One region of the Arthrobacter sp. NyZ413 genome, then DNA from elsewhere that is predicted to be linked to it. Evidence: predicted binding sites of a transcription regulator. Region 1 holds the regulator's gene; the other holds the start of a gene.

The links. Region 1 encodes Rex, which represses fermentation and respiration genes when NADH is low (regulators of the CRP and FNR family bind a similar motif). Its sites were predicted from a motif close to CTTGTGAANNNNTTCACAAG; they were not measured.
Region 2: a site for Rex is predicted at 5,968-5,987, ahead of ABCW42_RS12875 (glyceraldehyde-3-phosphate dehydrogenase). Genes of this name have one in related genera too.

The regions. Positions count from the first base shown of each region.
Region 1 covers NZ_CP155434.1:3,638,130-3,645,784, reverse strand. Annotated here, with positions in the region: gene ABCW42_RS17035 (HAD family hydrolase) at 182-1,000, opposite strand; gene ABCW42_RS17030 (glutaredoxin family protein) at 1,142-1,396, shown strand; gene ABCW42_RS17025 (redox-sensing transcriptional repressor Rex) at 1,447-2,154, shown strand; gene ABCW42_RS17020 (hypothetical protein) at 2,208-3,107, opposite strand; gene ABCW42_RS17015 (hypothetical protein) at 3,411-4,064, opposite strand; gene ABCW42_RS17010 (YceI family protein) at 4,267-4,815, opposite strand; gene ABCW42_RS17005 (histidine phosphatase family protein) at 5,020-5,685, shown strand; gene ABCW42_RS17000 (TlpA family protein disulfide reductase) at 5,688-6,323, shown strand; gene ABCW42_RS16995 (cytochrome c biogenesis CcdA family protein) at 6,337-7,092, shown strand; gene resB (cytochrome c biogenesis protein ResB) at 7,290-7,655, shown strand, end outside.
Region 2 covers NZ_CP155434.1:2,756,352-2,764,006, forward strand. Annotated here, with positions in the region: gene mptB (polyprenol phosphomannose-dependent alpha 1,6 mannosyltransferase MptB) at 1-1,305, opposite strand, end outside; gene orn (oligoribonuclease) at 1,499-2,083, shown strand; tRNA gene ABCW42_RS12855 (tRNA-His) at 2,213-2,285, shown strand; gene def (peptide deformylase) at 2,446-3,018, shown strand; gene ABCW42_RS12865 (HNH endonuclease family protein) at 3,043-3,840, opposite strand; gene ABCW42_RS12870 (hypothetical protein) at 3,941-4,150, opposite strand; gene ABCW42_RS12875 (glyceraldehyde-3-phosphate dehydrogenase) at 4,256-5,713, opposite strand; RNA gene rnpB (RNase P RNA component class A) at 6,006-6,397, opposite strand; gene ABCW42_RS12885 (YaaA family protein) at 6,453-7,217, shown strand; gene ABCW42_RS12890 (zinc ribbon domain-containing protein) at 7,218-7,655, opposite strand, start outside.

The DNA.
Region 1 (7,655 bases):
CCGTCGCCTTTTGAGGTGGCGGGCATTTTTGCGTGGGGGCCGGGCTGGCGATGGCGGGTCTTGGCTGGCGACGCGGGACTTGGTTGGCGACGCGGGGAATGACTTTCGACACGGGAATTCCTAGTGCGAAAGGCATTCTTGGCGTCGGGAAACCGGATGCGCGTCGCGGGAGGGGCGAAGGCTAGAGGCGCGGCCCGCGGAATTTCGAGAATCCGCGCCACAATCCATACACTGCGCCGCCCACGGTGGCAGCCTTGAGGCCGAAGGTGGCAGCGCGTCGGCCTGAGCGGAAGTCGTAGACGGGCCAGTTGTTCTCCCTGGCATGGCGGCGCAGCCGGGCATCCGGATTGATGCACACAGGGTGGCCTACCAGGGTCAGCAGGGGGATGTCGTTGTGCGAATCGCTGTATGCCCAGCAGCGGCTGAGGTCCAGGCCATCCCGGTCCGCGACGCCCTGCACCGCGACTGCCTTGGCGGTTCCGTGCAGGATTTCGCCCACAAGCTTGCCGGTAAAGGCGCCGTCCTTGATTTCACCCACGGTACCCAGGGCGCCCGTCAGGCCAAGGCGGGTGGAAATCACGCTGGCAACCTCGATTGGAGTGGCGGTCACCAGCCAGACTTTCCGCCCGACGCGCAGGTGCTGTTCGGCCAAGGCCTTGGTTCCCGGCCAGATCCGGGACTCGATCATTTCGTCGTAGACTTCTTCGCCCAGCGCCGTAATTTCGGAAACTTTGATCCCGGCCGCGAGGGTCAGGGCAGAATCCCGAACGGCATGGACGTCCTCCATGTTTTCGCCGCGCAAGACGAACTTGAATTGTTTCCATGCGAAGCCGGCGGCCTGGGTGAGTGTGAACGCCTTCCGTTCGTACATCTTCCGGGCCACATGGAAGAGGCTGGCGCCCTTCATCAGCGTGTTATCGACGTCGAAGAATGCGGCTTCGCCGTGTTGCTGCGTGGCAGCCGGCGCGGTGGCCACAGCGGCGTTCTTCTCGTCGGGCATGCCACGAGTCTAGTCACTTGCCTGGCCCGCTGCCGTCCAGCGTGGTCGCGTCGGACTTTTTGGACAGAGCCCGACGGCGGCCTGGCCGCCTGGCCCGCGGCCGTGTTCGACGCTGGCGCAACGCCCGGTTACCTTTGAAACATGCCACATCCCGACGTCGTACTCCTCACCAAAGCTGACTGCCACCTGTGCACCGCGGCGCGTGCCGCCGTCGAGCGCGTCACATCCAGCCTCGGGCTTGGGTGGACTGAACAGTCCATCGACGCAGACCCGGCACTTCGCGAGCAGTATGCGGAAGAGATTCCGGTGGTTTTCGTGGATGGAATCCAGCGCGATTTTTGGAAAATCGATGAGGCGCGATTGGAGAGGGTGCTCAAGAAGGCCTTGGCCGCCTGAACATGCGCCCGGTGCTTTGTTGGCAATAGAGTGGGAAACAAAGCAACGCAATGGAGAAGAACGTGACTGCGCTGGAACCGTCCGCCGAGGCTGTGCCCGGGGACAAGGACTCTGCTTCCAAGCAGATACCGCCCGCGGCCGTGGCCCGGATGACGCTCTATTTGCGCGCGCTGAATTCGCTCCTTGCCGAAGGTGTTGAACGTGTTTCTTCCGATGCGTTGGCGGAAGCGTCCGGCGTGAGTTCGTCCACTCTTCGCAAGGACCTCTCGTATGTCGGATCGTATGGAACCCGCGGCGTGGGATACGAGGTCCAGTACCTGAGCCGGCACATCGCGGCCGCGCTCGGCCTGACGCACGACTGGAAGGTCGCAATCGTAGGCGCCGGTAACCTGGGCAAGGCCCTGGCCCGGTACGGGGGATTCGAGTCGCGGGGTTTCGACGTCGTCGCGATCCTTGACGCGGACCCCATGGTCATCGGGAACGAAGTCGGATGGTTGCGGGTCAGCGACGCCGCGAACCTCGAATTGGTCCTGCAGCGGACCGGCACCAACATGGTGGTTCTGGCGTTGCCCGCCGCGGTTGCCCAGGACGTTTGTGACAGGGTCATCAATGCCGGCATCCGCAGCATCCTCAGTTTCGCCCCCGTGCTCTTGCAAGTCCCGCCGCACGTGAACCTGCGCAAAGTGGACATGGCCACCGAACTGCAGATCCTCGCCTATCACGCACAACGGGCGCAGACCCCGGGCCAGGCGCTCTAGGGCCAAGCCGGGACTGCGCCCGTGTTCGCGTTCTTGTCAGGCTTCGAGGATGCCTAGCGGCCGTACGGACCCTGTCCGTAGGGGTTGGCGAATGGTTGCGCCTTCCGGAAGTACGGTGCCGAGCCCGGCAGGTACAACAGGACGATCGCGGCGACGCCCAAGAGGATCGTGATGGTGCCCAAGCCGAGCTGAGTTAGTCCAAACAGCGAAAGAGCGGCGAAAACGGTCCCCAGGATGCGGGCCCAGTTCTTGCCCTTGCGCACCTTGAACGCAACCAAGGCGTAGAGCCCGGCGAAGATCACCGAGAAAATGACGGTGACAGTGGTGATGACGCCGATGATGCTGTTGGTGTCCACGCCGGAGGTACTGGTGCCCCGGGCGGACAGGGCTTGGTCGATCATGCTCTTGCCCTCGGGGGAGTTGAACACCGCGATCTCGAACGGAATTCCGATCAGGGTCAGGACGCCGGCCGCGATGATGAGCCAGAAGGAGATGTTCACGAGCTGGGGCACGCCGGACGTCCGGGCCGGCAATTGGCTCGGCCACGGGGCGCCCTGGCCGTATTGGGCACCTTGGCCGTACTGCGGCGCGGACGGCTGCCCGCCTTGGCCGTACTGACTACCTTGGCCGTATGGGGCATTCTGGCCAAATGGGGCATTCTGGCCGTATTGGGGAGCGGACGGTTGTCCGTATTGGGGAGCCTGTTGTCCGTACTGGGGCTGGCCCGAGGACTGCTGTCCGTATGGCGATTGCTGGCCGTACTGGGGAGCTTGCTGGCCGTACTGGGGTGCTTGTTGCCCGTACTGGGGAGCCTGCTGACCGTACTGCGGGGCGGAAGGTTGCCCGTTCTGCGGAGTCTGTTGCCCATTCTGCGGTGCCTGTTGGCCGTACTTCGGCTGCTCGGGCTCGGGGTTCTCGCCCGGAGTGGACGGCGGATACGGAGGGGTGCTCATGGCATTCCTTTGCATGTCGACTGCAGATACGGCTGCCGGGTGCAACGTGCCCTGCCCCCAGCTCGGCTTAAGTCCACCGTACCCCGGGGGCAGAGCACGCGGGCGGATTCGTGCAAAGAATTCTGCCTGCGTGGGGAAGGTGCCGGATAAGGCGCGGTCTGCAGGCGCCTGACTACGCCCGGCCGCGCCCCGCAGGGGGTCAAAGGCCCCAACGGTATGTAGGAATAAGGAAGGCCGCGGCGTCCCCCCGGGGACACCGCGGCCTTCAGCTTGAGTGCCGTGCTTGCTAAAAGGATGTGCTTGCTACAGGAAGTGCTTCCGGGACTCGGGGAGCCACATGAGGACGGCGGCCGCAACGGCGGCAGCCGATCCAATGAAGCTCAGGTTGCCCGTGATCATTTGGCCGAAAAGTCCGATGAGGGCGAAGGCGCCAAGCACGGTGAGGACGATCCGGGCCCAGCGGGCACCTTCCTTCAGCCGGATGGCGCAGAAGACGTAAAACGCGGCGAAGATGATTCCGAAGACCAGGCCAGTGATCGCGGCCCCGATGAAGACTCCGCCGAGTTGGCTGGAAATGATGCCGACGTTCACGATGCTGAGCAGGATGCCCAGGACGGCCGCCGCAATCCAAAGCCAGTAGGAAATGGTCAATTGCTGCGGGACGCCGGTGGTGTCGCGGAAGCGCTGGGCGATGTTGTTGAAGTCGAGGCCGAAAGTGTTCCTCGCAGGTGCTGCGTACCCGAGTCCCGCGGGAGGCGTGTTGTCACGGCCCGAGAGGGGGACGCCATAAGCTGCCTGCGCACTACCGGGTGCCGGTTGCTGGTACGACGGCGGTGCCTGGTAGGACGGTGGAGCCTGGTATGACGGAGGTGCTTGGTATTCCTGCGGAGGTTGGTAACCCGCAGGAGGGACATTGCCGGGCTGCTGAGGCTGTGGAGCTTCGTTTGGGTTACTCATGGCTTCACTGTAGACCTGAGGTTTAAGGATTCCTAGGAAATTCTTGGCCAATTCGCTGCTAAGCATCGGGTTTTAGGCGAACAATTGGCGGGTGATTCCGCAAGAGACGAAATGGCGCCTTCGAGGCTGCACACTGCTTGGTGTGCTGCCCCGAAGGTGCCATTCAGCGGTGGCTTTGGCTAGCCGGCCGGTCGTGCGGGACTTAGGCGGCGGGTGCGATGAAGGCCAGTTCGAGGTTGATGACAACCTTGTCGCTGACCAGCACGCCGCCGGCTTCGAGTACTGCGTTCCAGGTGAGGCCGAATTCCTTGCGGCTGATGGTGGTTTCGCCGGAAACGCCCGCGCGGGTGTTGCCGAAGGGGTCAACGGCCACGCCGTTGAATTCGGTCTCGATGGCGACCTCTTTGGTAACGCCCTTGATGGTCAGGTCGCCGACGAGGTCGAAGCTGTCGCCGTTGGCCTTGACGTGGCGGGAGACGAACGTGATCTCGGGGAACTTCTCCACGTCGAAGAAGTCCTCGCCCTTGACGTGGCCGTCGCGGTTGACGTCGCCCGAGTTGAAGCTGTTGGTCTGGATGCTGGCGTTGACCTTCGAATCGGCGAGGCTGCCGCCAAGTTCAAGGGTGGCTTCGGCTTCGGTGAACTGGCCGCGGACCTTGCTGATGCCGGCGTGGCGGACGGTGAAGCCGATCTCGCTGTGGGAGTTGTCGAGGGTCCAGGTTCCGGTGGTGACGTTGGCGGGAAGAGTCATGGCGTTCTCCTAAGGAAGGTGTGGTTGTAGCTTCGTCGGACGTTCGGCCTCGCTTTGGTTGAAGTGTCAACCGAACCTTGTGTCCAGTATAAACATGCAAATGCATCTTTTATTCCACCTTCAGGGAACTTTTACGTGAAAGTTTCGGTTCTACGAAATGTAGAAGATTTCAGATCGACCGCCTTCTTTGAGAAACTGGTAAACATGCCCCAAGCAACTGTCCATCTGCTCCGCCATGGCGAGGTCTTCAATCCCGACGCCATTTTGTACGGTCGGTTGCCTGAGTTCCACCTCTCCGACCGCGGCCGTCAAATGGCGCAGATGCTCGCGGACCACTTCGCCGCACGGGCCGCGCAGGGTGCCAACATCGTCTACCTCGCTTCCTCGCCGCTCACGCGGGCGCAGGAAACCGCGCTGCCTACGTCCCAGGCGCTGAGCCTCAGGATCCACACGGAGCCGAGGATCATCGAGGCCGAAAACCACTTCCAAGGACTGCACGCCACCATTTCCGAGTTCATCAAGCCCAAGCACTGGTTCGAATACCGCAATCCGCTCCGCCCGTCCTGGGGCGAACCGTACAAGGAGCAGGCCGCCCGGGTGCGTGCCGCCGTCGACGACGCCCGCCTGAAGGCGATTGAGCTTGGCGGCGATGGCGCCGAAGCCATCCTGGTGAGCCACCAGCTTCCCATTTACGCCACCCGGCTCGCCGCCGAAGGCCGGCCGCTTTGGCATGACCCCCGCAGGCGCCAATGCACCCTCACCTCTTTGACGTCGTTGGTGTTCGACGACGGCGGCAAGGTTGCGCGGGTCGACTACACCGAACCGGCCGCTGTGCTGCTGCCCGGCGCCGCGAGTACGCCCGGAGCATGACGATGGACCGAAACGCCAACCGCAAGACCATGAATTCCGCCCTGGCATCGCGCCGAAGCATCCTCGCCGCCGGGGGAGCGGCGATCGCCGCGCTCACCGTCGGGCTGTCCGGGTGCGCCCAGCAGGACGACCTCGCGAAGCAGGCAAAAGCCGGCGACAACAAGAACTACGTCGCAGGAGACGGTTCAGTGACGGAGTTCGCCAAGGCAGACCGCAAGGCGCCGGTGAACATCAAGGGCACGCTATTCGACGGAACCGCGGTGACTCCGCAGGACTTCGTGGGCAAGGTGACCGTCCTGAACTTCTGGTTTGCCGCGTGCGCACCGTGCCGGGTCGAGGCGCCCATCCTCGAGGAGCTCCACCAAGAGTTCAAGCCTCAGGGCGTCCAGTTCTACGGCGTCAACCTCCGGGACGAGAAAGCCACGGCTGACGCGTTCGACAAGACCTTCAACCTCAGCTACCCGAGCTTCAATGACCAGGACGGAGCCGTGCTGTTGTCCGTGTCCGGCATCGTCCCGCCGGGAGCGGTGCCCACTACTTTGGTGCTCGACAAGGAAGGCAAGGTTGCCTCCCGCGTGCTGGGTGAAATCGAAAAGGGCACCTTGAAGGCGCTCATTACCTCAGCGGTTGCCGAGTAGGTGCCCGGACAACGTGAATAGCCCCTTCGCCGAGACCATCCTGAGCGGATCCTTGCTGCTGGCCATCCCCGTGGCCTTGCTGGCGGGCTTCGTCTCGTTCCTCTCGCCCTGCGTCCTTCCCTTGGTTCCCGGTTACCTCGGCTACGTGACCGGGCTGACCGGCGTCGACCTCCAGAAACAGAAGCGCGGGCGCATGCTCGCCGGAATCGGACTCTTCGTCCTCGGTTTCTCCGTGGTCTTCGTCCTGTTCGGCGGCGCGTTCGGCCAGCTGGGCACCCTCATCACGGGCCGCCAAAATACGTGGATCACCCAAATACTGGGCCTCTTGGTGATCATCATGGGCGTGGTTTTCCTGGGCGGTTTCGGGTGGTTGCAGCGTGACGCCAAGATCCACGCCAAGCCGCCGGCCGGCCTGTGGGGTGCGCCTTTGCTGGGGATCACCTTCGGCCTCGGCTGGGCGCCATGTATCGGCCCCACCTATTCAGCCGTCCAGTTGCTGAGCCTCTCGGGCGGGTCCTCCGCCACGAAAGGGGCCCTGCTGGCGTTTGTCTACAGCCTCGGCCTGGGCATTCCGTTCCTCCTGATCGCCATCGCAGTCCGCAGGGGGATAGGCGTCCTGTCCTTCTTCCGCAAGCACCGCCTGGCCATCCAGAGGGCAGGCGGGGGCATCCTGATCCTTCTGGGACTCTTGATGGCCACCGGACTGTGGAGCGCCTGGGTCACCGAATTGCAGTACTGGTTCCAAACCGATGTGAAGTTGCCGATCTGATGAGCGAGCCTGTGCAAGGTAAAGAGAATTCCCCCACGTCCGCCACGAAACTGGACGGCGGCGAAGCCGCTGCCAAAACCGACGGCAAAACCGCTGGCAAAACCGCCGGCAAACCCGCCAAGGACAAGGCGAAAGCCAAGGCCGACAAAGCCGCGGCGAAGGCAGTGGACAAGGCCAAAGCCGAGGCGGCACTGCCGATGCTCGGCATCAAGGGCATGCTGCGTTGGGCGTGGACCCAGCTGACCAGCATGCGCACTGCGTTGTTCCTCCTGCTCCTGCTGGCCGTCGCCGCCGTTCCGGGTTCGCTGTTCCCGCAGCGGCCCGCGAACCCCGCAATCGTCACGCAGTACATCCAGGACCACCCGGACTACGGCAAGATCCTGGATTCCGTGCAGCTGTACGACGTCTACTCGTCGGTCTGGTTCTCGGCGATCTACATCCTGCTGTTCATCTCCTTGATCGGTTGCGTGACGCCCCGGGCAATCGCGCACTACAAGGCCATGCGCTCCCAGCCGCCGCGGACGCCCAAGCGGTTGTCGCGACTCCCGGAGTACGGAACCCTT
Region 2 (7,655 bases), 880 kb from region 1:
CGCCAAGGCGGCGCGCCTCACCAGGCGCGAGTAGTCGCCACGGAACATCAGGAGCACCACCAGGCCGATCCCGGCCCACTTCATGAGAGTGCGCAGTCCTGTGGCCAGCGCAGACCCGGGAAGGCCAAGGAGGTTGGCGATCACCTCAACTTGCTGGCCCAGGAAGCCCGACGGCGAATAGCCGGTATAGCCAGGCGTAGGATCGAGGATCGCCCAGACCCATCCGAAGCCAAGGTTGTACGGGATCCCGCTCAATGCAAGCACCCCGAAACTTATGGCCGCGGTGGCACCCCAGAACAAGAACTTCCGGGCCCAGCTTGCGGCAGGGCCAGCCCACATCAGGCCGACAAAGGGCAAGAGGAGCACGGTGATGGGCTTGATGCCGATCGACGCCGTGACCAGAAGAATCCCGGTGATGTGCCGTCCTGTGGCGGCGAAGTACATACCGGCAACCGCCAGGCCCACCATGAGCGCGTCGTTGTGCGCGCTCGCGACGAAGCTGATCAGGAAGAGCGGATTCGCAACGGCGATCCACAGGGCCCGTCCCGGAATGATGCCGTGCAGTTCGGCGAGCCTCGGAACGTACACGACGCAAAGAAGCACGCCAACAAGTGCCACCAGGCGGAAAAGCAACACGGAGAGATCGGGTTGGGCCCCGGTGATCCCGACCACCCACTTAGCGATCCAGAGGAAGTACGGACCATAGGGCGTTTTGGCCTCGGCCCAGGCAGGGTCGGCTCCGAGCGAGAACCAGTTGCTGAGGGAGGAGATGCCGGTGGTGTACGGATCCTGCCCTTCCAAGACCAGTCTCCCTTGGCCGGTGTAGGCATAGACGTCGCGCGAATAGATGGGAACGGCGAACACCATCGGGGCAGCCCAGGCCGCAACGGCGATGACCACCGATCTCAGCGAGCCTGGACCCCATTCCTTGAGCCTTTGCCCGAGCCTGAGCCAGGACCTGACCAAGAGCATTGCCCCGGCCGTGAGCAAAATCGTGGAGGTGGTGACGCCCCACCCGTCCGTGCGAAGAGCGATCACCAGAGGGTGCCTGAACATCGGGGATCCATTGGCGATCCAACCCGCTCCGATCGAACCGGCGAAGATCATGAGGGATCCGAAAAAACCCTGCCAGATCGCCACGTAAGCCTTGGGTTGGCGGGGCATCTCCTCTTCGATGCGGGTAGTTTCGGACGATGTGGTCCCACGGGAATAGCCGGCTGCAGCTTGCCCCGCCGGCGGCGTACCGGGCTCCCTGGCATCATCGCGGCTATTTGGAGTGCCCACGCTCGTCCCGCCTGCCGTCATGATATTCCAGCCCCTACGTACTTTGGTCCAGCTCATCGATGCCGGCAACAACCGCTCGACAACGGCCCAGTTTACCAGCGGAGACTGCCGTGGACGTGGAATCGGGGCGTCCCGCCACGCTTCCGAAGCGGCCGAACGGTAGGCTTGGCGCGTGCCTATTACTAATGAACGCATCGTTTGGATCGATTGCGAGATGACCGGCCTGGACCTTGAAAACGATGCCTTGATCGAGGTGGCGGCCCTGGTCACGGACTCGGAACTGAACATCCTGGGTGACGGCGTCGACGTCGTGATCAAACCGGACGCGGCAGCCCTTGAGCAGATGAACGACTTCGTCCGTGACATGCATACGCGCTCGAAGCTCCTGGAGGAACTCCCCCACGGCAAGACCATGGCCGAAGCCGAAGCGATCGTCCTCGAATACATCGAGAAGTGGGTCCCGGATCCCAAGAAGGCTCCGCTTGGCGGCAACTCGGTGGGTACCGACCGGATGTTCCTCGCACGCGATATGCCCAATATCGTGGAGCACCTCCACTATCGGGTCATCGACGTCAGCACTATCAAGGAACTCTCGCGCCGCTGGTTCCCCCGCGCCTATTTCCAGTCTCCTGCCAAGCACGGCGGGCACCGGGCACTGGGTGACATCAAGGACTCCATCGACGAACTGCGTTACTACCGCGAAGCAGTCTTTGTTCCGGCGCCCGGACCCGATACCGCGACGGCCCAACGTATCGCCAAAGGGGTCGCTGCCAGCCAACAGGTAGCCAGCGAAACGTGATCTAGAGCACGTTTTCGGGAAATTTCATCTAAACGGCCAAAAGTGGCAAAACCAGCCCCCAACTCGGGGTATAGTTTTTGTCGTTGCCTTCGCAGCGAACGGGTCATCCGGTTGCGGTCAAGGCACATGGTGGGCGTAGCTCAGTTGGCAGAGCGCCTGGTTGTGGTCCAGGAGGTCGCGGGTTCAACCCCCGTCGCTCACCCTCATGAAGCCGGTACTGGTGTGCCGGCCGGGACAAAGGCCGTACTGGTATCCAGTACGGCCTTTCTCTTTTCCCGGCCATCTTGTCCCGGCACACCATGCTGTGTCTAAATATTTGCGGCCACTTCGTCGCCCGGACCGAGAACCAGAGGAATCCTGACATGACCGTCCTGCCAGTCACCATCTGGGGCGAACCCGTGCTCCACCGCCGGGCAAGCGAAGTGGAAGTCTTCGACGACGAACTCCGCACCTTGATCGCCGACATGTTCGAGACGAACGATGCCGCCAACGGCGTCGGGCTCGCTGCGCCCCAGGTAGGGGTCGGCAAACGCATTTTCGTGTTCAAGTATGCCAACGAAGACGACGCACCTGACGAAGGCGTTTTGGTGAACCCGGTCCTGACGCTTTCGAAGATCCCGGGAGCGCTTCCAGACCCCGAGGAAGACGTCGAAGGCTGCCTTTCCTTCCCCGGAGAGCACTACCCCCTGCAAAGGGCGGAGTGGGCGAGGGTCCAGGGCTTCGATGGACACGGCAACCCCGTGGATTTCGTGGCGACGGGTTGGTTCGCGCGGGTGATGCAGCACGAGTTCGACCACCTTGACGGCAAGCTCTACGTGAACCGCCTCGTTGACCGCTACGCCAAGAAGGCAATGAAACAGGCCAAGAAGAACGGCTGGGGAGTTCCTGGACTGACCTGGATGCCGGGGGTCGATCCGGATCCATTCGGCCACTGAGCCGGCAAGGCTCCGCGAACCGTCCTACGACGCCCTGATGGTCTGCTGGCCCGGGCAGGAATCTAAGACCCGTCTCATGGCGTCTTTCTCGGCTTGAGTAACCCACAACCGGTAGGCAACCTTGACCGATACCTGCCGCGCTACGTAGTGGCACCGGAAGCGCTTGTTCGCCGGCAGCCAGCTTGCGGCATCGCTCGCGCTCTTCTTTACGTTGGCCGGACCGTCGACGGCGATGAGGTTGACGGGATCGTTGGCCAGGCTTTGCCGCTGTTTCGGGGTCAGCTGCCGGGCTCCTTTTTGCCACGCGTCACCGAGCGCGACAACGTGGTCGATCTGCACGGCGGCACTGCTTTCGGAACCCCTGCGGAATTGCACGTCGTGCCCCACGTAAGGCTCCCGAAGCGTTCCTGAGGCGACTTTGCACGTTGAGCCTGCGGTGAACTCGACCGATTCGAGATCGCGCCTCAGGATGTCGTTCCGGGTATCGCAACCGTTGCGGTCGACGTCGAGCCAGGCCTGGCCGAATTCTTCGCGGCGGTAGTCGTCCTTCGCCGCACGCCCCTTCACTGGGAGGGTGTCAAGGGCGTCGACTGCCAGTCCAGTGGGAATTGCTTCGACTGCTTGGACCGTCTTCATCCAGGCCGGATTAACGACGGGCGCTTCGGACGGTCCGTTGCCGGGACCTTCAGATACGGTGAACTGGCCCTGCGCGAAGAACCAGACAAGGCCGGAGGCAGCGCCCACGACCAAGAGGGCGATCAAGGCCCAGGCTTGGCGTGACTGGCGGCGGGCACGCCGGTAAGCGGCCCAGGTTGTGCTCAAGGGATTGCGTCCTTTCGAGGGGAGCGTCTCCCTTGAGACTAGGGCAGGAGCTGATCATCGACGGCGAAATCCACAGTGGGGAGGGGAAGTCGCCGACGGTCTATTGCTCCTTGGTGACCCGTTTCACGTCTTCCGTGGCGACAGCAAGGAGCGACTCCAACTGAAGCACGCGTTCCTCGGAGATGTCTCCCGCGGCAAACGCTGCCTTGGCGCCGTCGAGCAAGCGCTGGGCTTCCTTCTGGTTGGCGAGCGCAACGTCGAGTGCGTGTTCCAGGGTGGTCTCGTGTACCAGGATCTTTTCGTGTTCCATGCGACCATTCTGGTCAGGATTCCCAGCTGGCGCTAGCGCCCCAGCTGGGAATCCCCTGTGTCTTTCCAGACTCCGCGCCTTGGCTACAGGGCGGTCCGGGAGCGGCTAAACGCCGGCCGTGGCGAGGGAGGCGGGCAGTTCGGCCACCACAACATCGCGAGCGGGGAACGACGGCGGATTGACGCCGGCCATTTCTTCCATGACGCGAACAACCTGGCAGCTGTAGCCGAACTCGTTGTCGTACCAGACGTAGACCACGAGGTTCTTGTCGTTGGCGATCGTCGCCAGGCCATCCACGATGCCGGCGCGGCGCGAGCCGACGAAGTCCGTGGAGACGACCTCGGGGGAATCGATGAAGTCGATCTGCTTGCGCAGGTTCGAATGCAGCGACATCTCGCGGAGGTAGTTGTTGACCTCTTCCTTGGTGGTTCCCTTTTCGAGGTTCAGGTTCAGGATCGCCATTGAGACATCCGGGGTAGGAACGCGGATGGCGTTACCCGTCAGCTTGCCCTGGAGTTCCGGCAGGGCCTTCGCCACGGCCTTGGCCGCCCCGGTTTCCGTGATGACCATGTTGAGCGCAGCCGATCGGCCGCGACGGTCGCCCTTGTGGAAGTTGTCGATCAGGTTCTGGTCGTTCGTGAACGAGTGCACGGTTTCCACGTGGCCGTGGATCACTCCGAACTTGTCGTTGAGCGCCTTCAGCACGGGCGTGATGGCGTTCGTGGTGCAGGAAGCGGCGGTGATGATCCGGTCCGTGTCCTCGATCGAGCCGTGGTTGATGCCGTGCACGATGTTCTTGAGCGCACCCTTGCCCGGAGCGGTCAGCAGGACGCGCGCGACGCCCTTGCTCTTCAGGTGCTGGGAGAGTCCTTCTTCATCGCGCCAACGGCCCGTGTTGTCCACCACGAGTGCGTTGTCGATGCAGTAGGCCGTGTAGTCGATCGTGGCGGGGTTGTCCGAGTAGATAACCTGGATCTCCACGCCGTTGGCGGTGATGGTGTTGGCTTCCTCGTCCACGCGGATGGTGCCTTCGAAGGAACCGTGGACGGAGTCGCGGCGCAGCAGGCTTGCCCGCTTCACGAGGTCGTTTTCCGCGCCCTTGCGGACAACGATGGCGCGCAGTCGCAGCCCGTGGCCACCGCCTGCCTTTTCGATCAGGAGGCGGGCGAGGAGCCTGCCGATCCGGCCGAAACCGTAGAGGACGACGTCGGTGCTGGTGCGGTCGTCCGCGCCGCGCTTTCCGACGATCTCGGCGAGCTCAGCTCGGAGGAAGTCCTCCAAGGAGATGCCGGCCGCCTCGGCCTTGTACTTCTCATTGAGGCGGGCAATGTCAATGGCGGCAGCCCCAAGCTCGAGGCCCGCGAGGACATTGAGCAACGGTGCTGTTTCTTCGAGCGGAAGTTCGGCGTTGCTCATCCGGCGGGCAAAGCGGTGGGCTTTCAGGATGTTCATCGACGACTTATTGATGAGGCTGCGTCCGTGGATGCTGGTGACCACGTTGTTTTCACGGTAAAGCCGGCCGATCACCGGGATCATGGCTTCAGCCAACGCTTCGCGGCTCATCCACGTATCAAGACAAGAATCTGACGACTGGCTCACAGAACTACCTTCCTAGGGTCAGCTACATACGCCCTCGTACATAGTTGGCGGCCGCCCGGAGTAATCCTGCGGCACTGGCATCGGCGGGACTTCGGTCTGCCCGGACACCTCGAACGTTGCAAGGAAAAACCGCCGGCTGCGAACGCAGACCCGGCGGTGGAACTTCTACGTTCACTGTCCATTCTAAAGTCAGGCAGGCAGCGCTTTGGCCGCGGGAGCGCGTGAATTCACTCACATGGCAGACCGGCGCTCATGGTGGATGGGCTGGCCGGTACGCCGGGTTCTGTGTTCCCCTGCCGTTGCCAACAAGGGAGTGGCGACCATCCATCTACGAACGCCGTTGCCGACGCCCTCCAGCGGCCTACCCGGACACTCGGGCGGGCAGCCCTCAATCGTGTCCTGTCTGGCCTTGCTCCGGGTGGGGTTTACCTAGCCTCCGCGGTCACCCGCGGAGCTGGTGGTCTCTTACACCGCCGTTTCACCCTTACCTGTTGCCTGCCTGTGCGGACACAAGCAGGCAACGGCGGTCTGTTTTCTGTGGCACTGGCCTGCGGGTTACCCCGAGTGGGCGTTACCCACCACCCTGCCCTATGGAGCCCGGACGTTCCTCGAGCCACTCGCGTGGCGCGCGGCCGCCTGGCCAACCCATCCGCCGTACAGTCTACCGGCGCTTGCCCGGCACTCTGACCGCTAATATCGTCAGGTGCTGATTCTCCTCCCGCCTTCCGAAGGCAAGACCCCTGCCGTCAAAGGCCCCTCCGTCGATTGGGAAGCGCTGAGCTTCCCGGAGCTCAACAGCTACCGCGCCAAAGTGCTCGACGCGCTCGGCCTGGTCAGCGCACACGAGGACGCCTTGGCGTTGCTGGGCGTCGGAGCGTCACTCAAGGACGACGTCGAACGCAACACCCGCTTGCACGCGGAACCGGCGGCACCCGCCCACCAGGTGTATTCGGGGGTCCTCTACGACGCGCTCGGCTACCGGAGCCTCACCGCGGCGCAACGGCGCAAGGCCGCCGAATCGATCCTCGTCGTCTCCGCGCTGTGGGGCGCCATCGGGTTCGGCGACCGGGTGCCCGCCTACCGCCTGTCCATGGGAACGGCACTGCCCGACGTCGGACGCCTCGCCTCGTTCTGGAAGCCGAAGCTCACGCAGGCCCTTGCCGCCCGCGTGGAAGGCGAACTGCTGGTGGACTGCCGGTCCAGCACTTATGCCGCGGCATGGGCTCCGCCAGCAGCCCAAACGGTTTCCGTGAACGTGTTTTCAGAGGCCAACGGCAAACGCACCGTCGTCAGCCATTTCGCCAAGCACACCCGCGGCGAACTTGCCCGTCACCTGCTCAGCCGGCGCGGCAAGGCTCCGTCCACCCCGGAGCAACTCCTGAAGGCCACGGAAGAAGCGTGGCCTGCCGAACTGGTAGAGGGCACGGTCCGCAAACCGCACAGCCTGAACATCATCCTCCGCGCCTAGCTAGTTCCATTCAGCAGAACGCACCAGAATGCAGCCGGAATCCGGGCAGAAGACGATATCGTCCTCCGCGGCCGCTTTGACTTCGGCTAGGTCCCCGGGGCTGAGGGTCATCCCCGAGCCTTCCGATTTGCCATGGAACAGCCGAGCTGCCCCGACTCCCCGCTTTGCGAGGGTCCGTTCGTAGATCGCGAGCATGCCGGCGTCGAGCCCTTCCGCGAAGCCGCTCCGCTCGGCGTGGAGGGCAGCTTCCTCGGCCGCAATCTCCGCGATGGCTTGGTCAAGTTCCGCACGGATCCCGGAAAAAGAGCCCTGGATATCGTCGACTATCTGCTGTTGGGCAGCTTGGCTCCCCCGCAGGGAGTCCAGTCGTTCCAGAATCTCCAGCTCGATGTCCTCAAGGTCGGAGCGGCGTTTGTTCAGCGATGCAATATCGTTCTG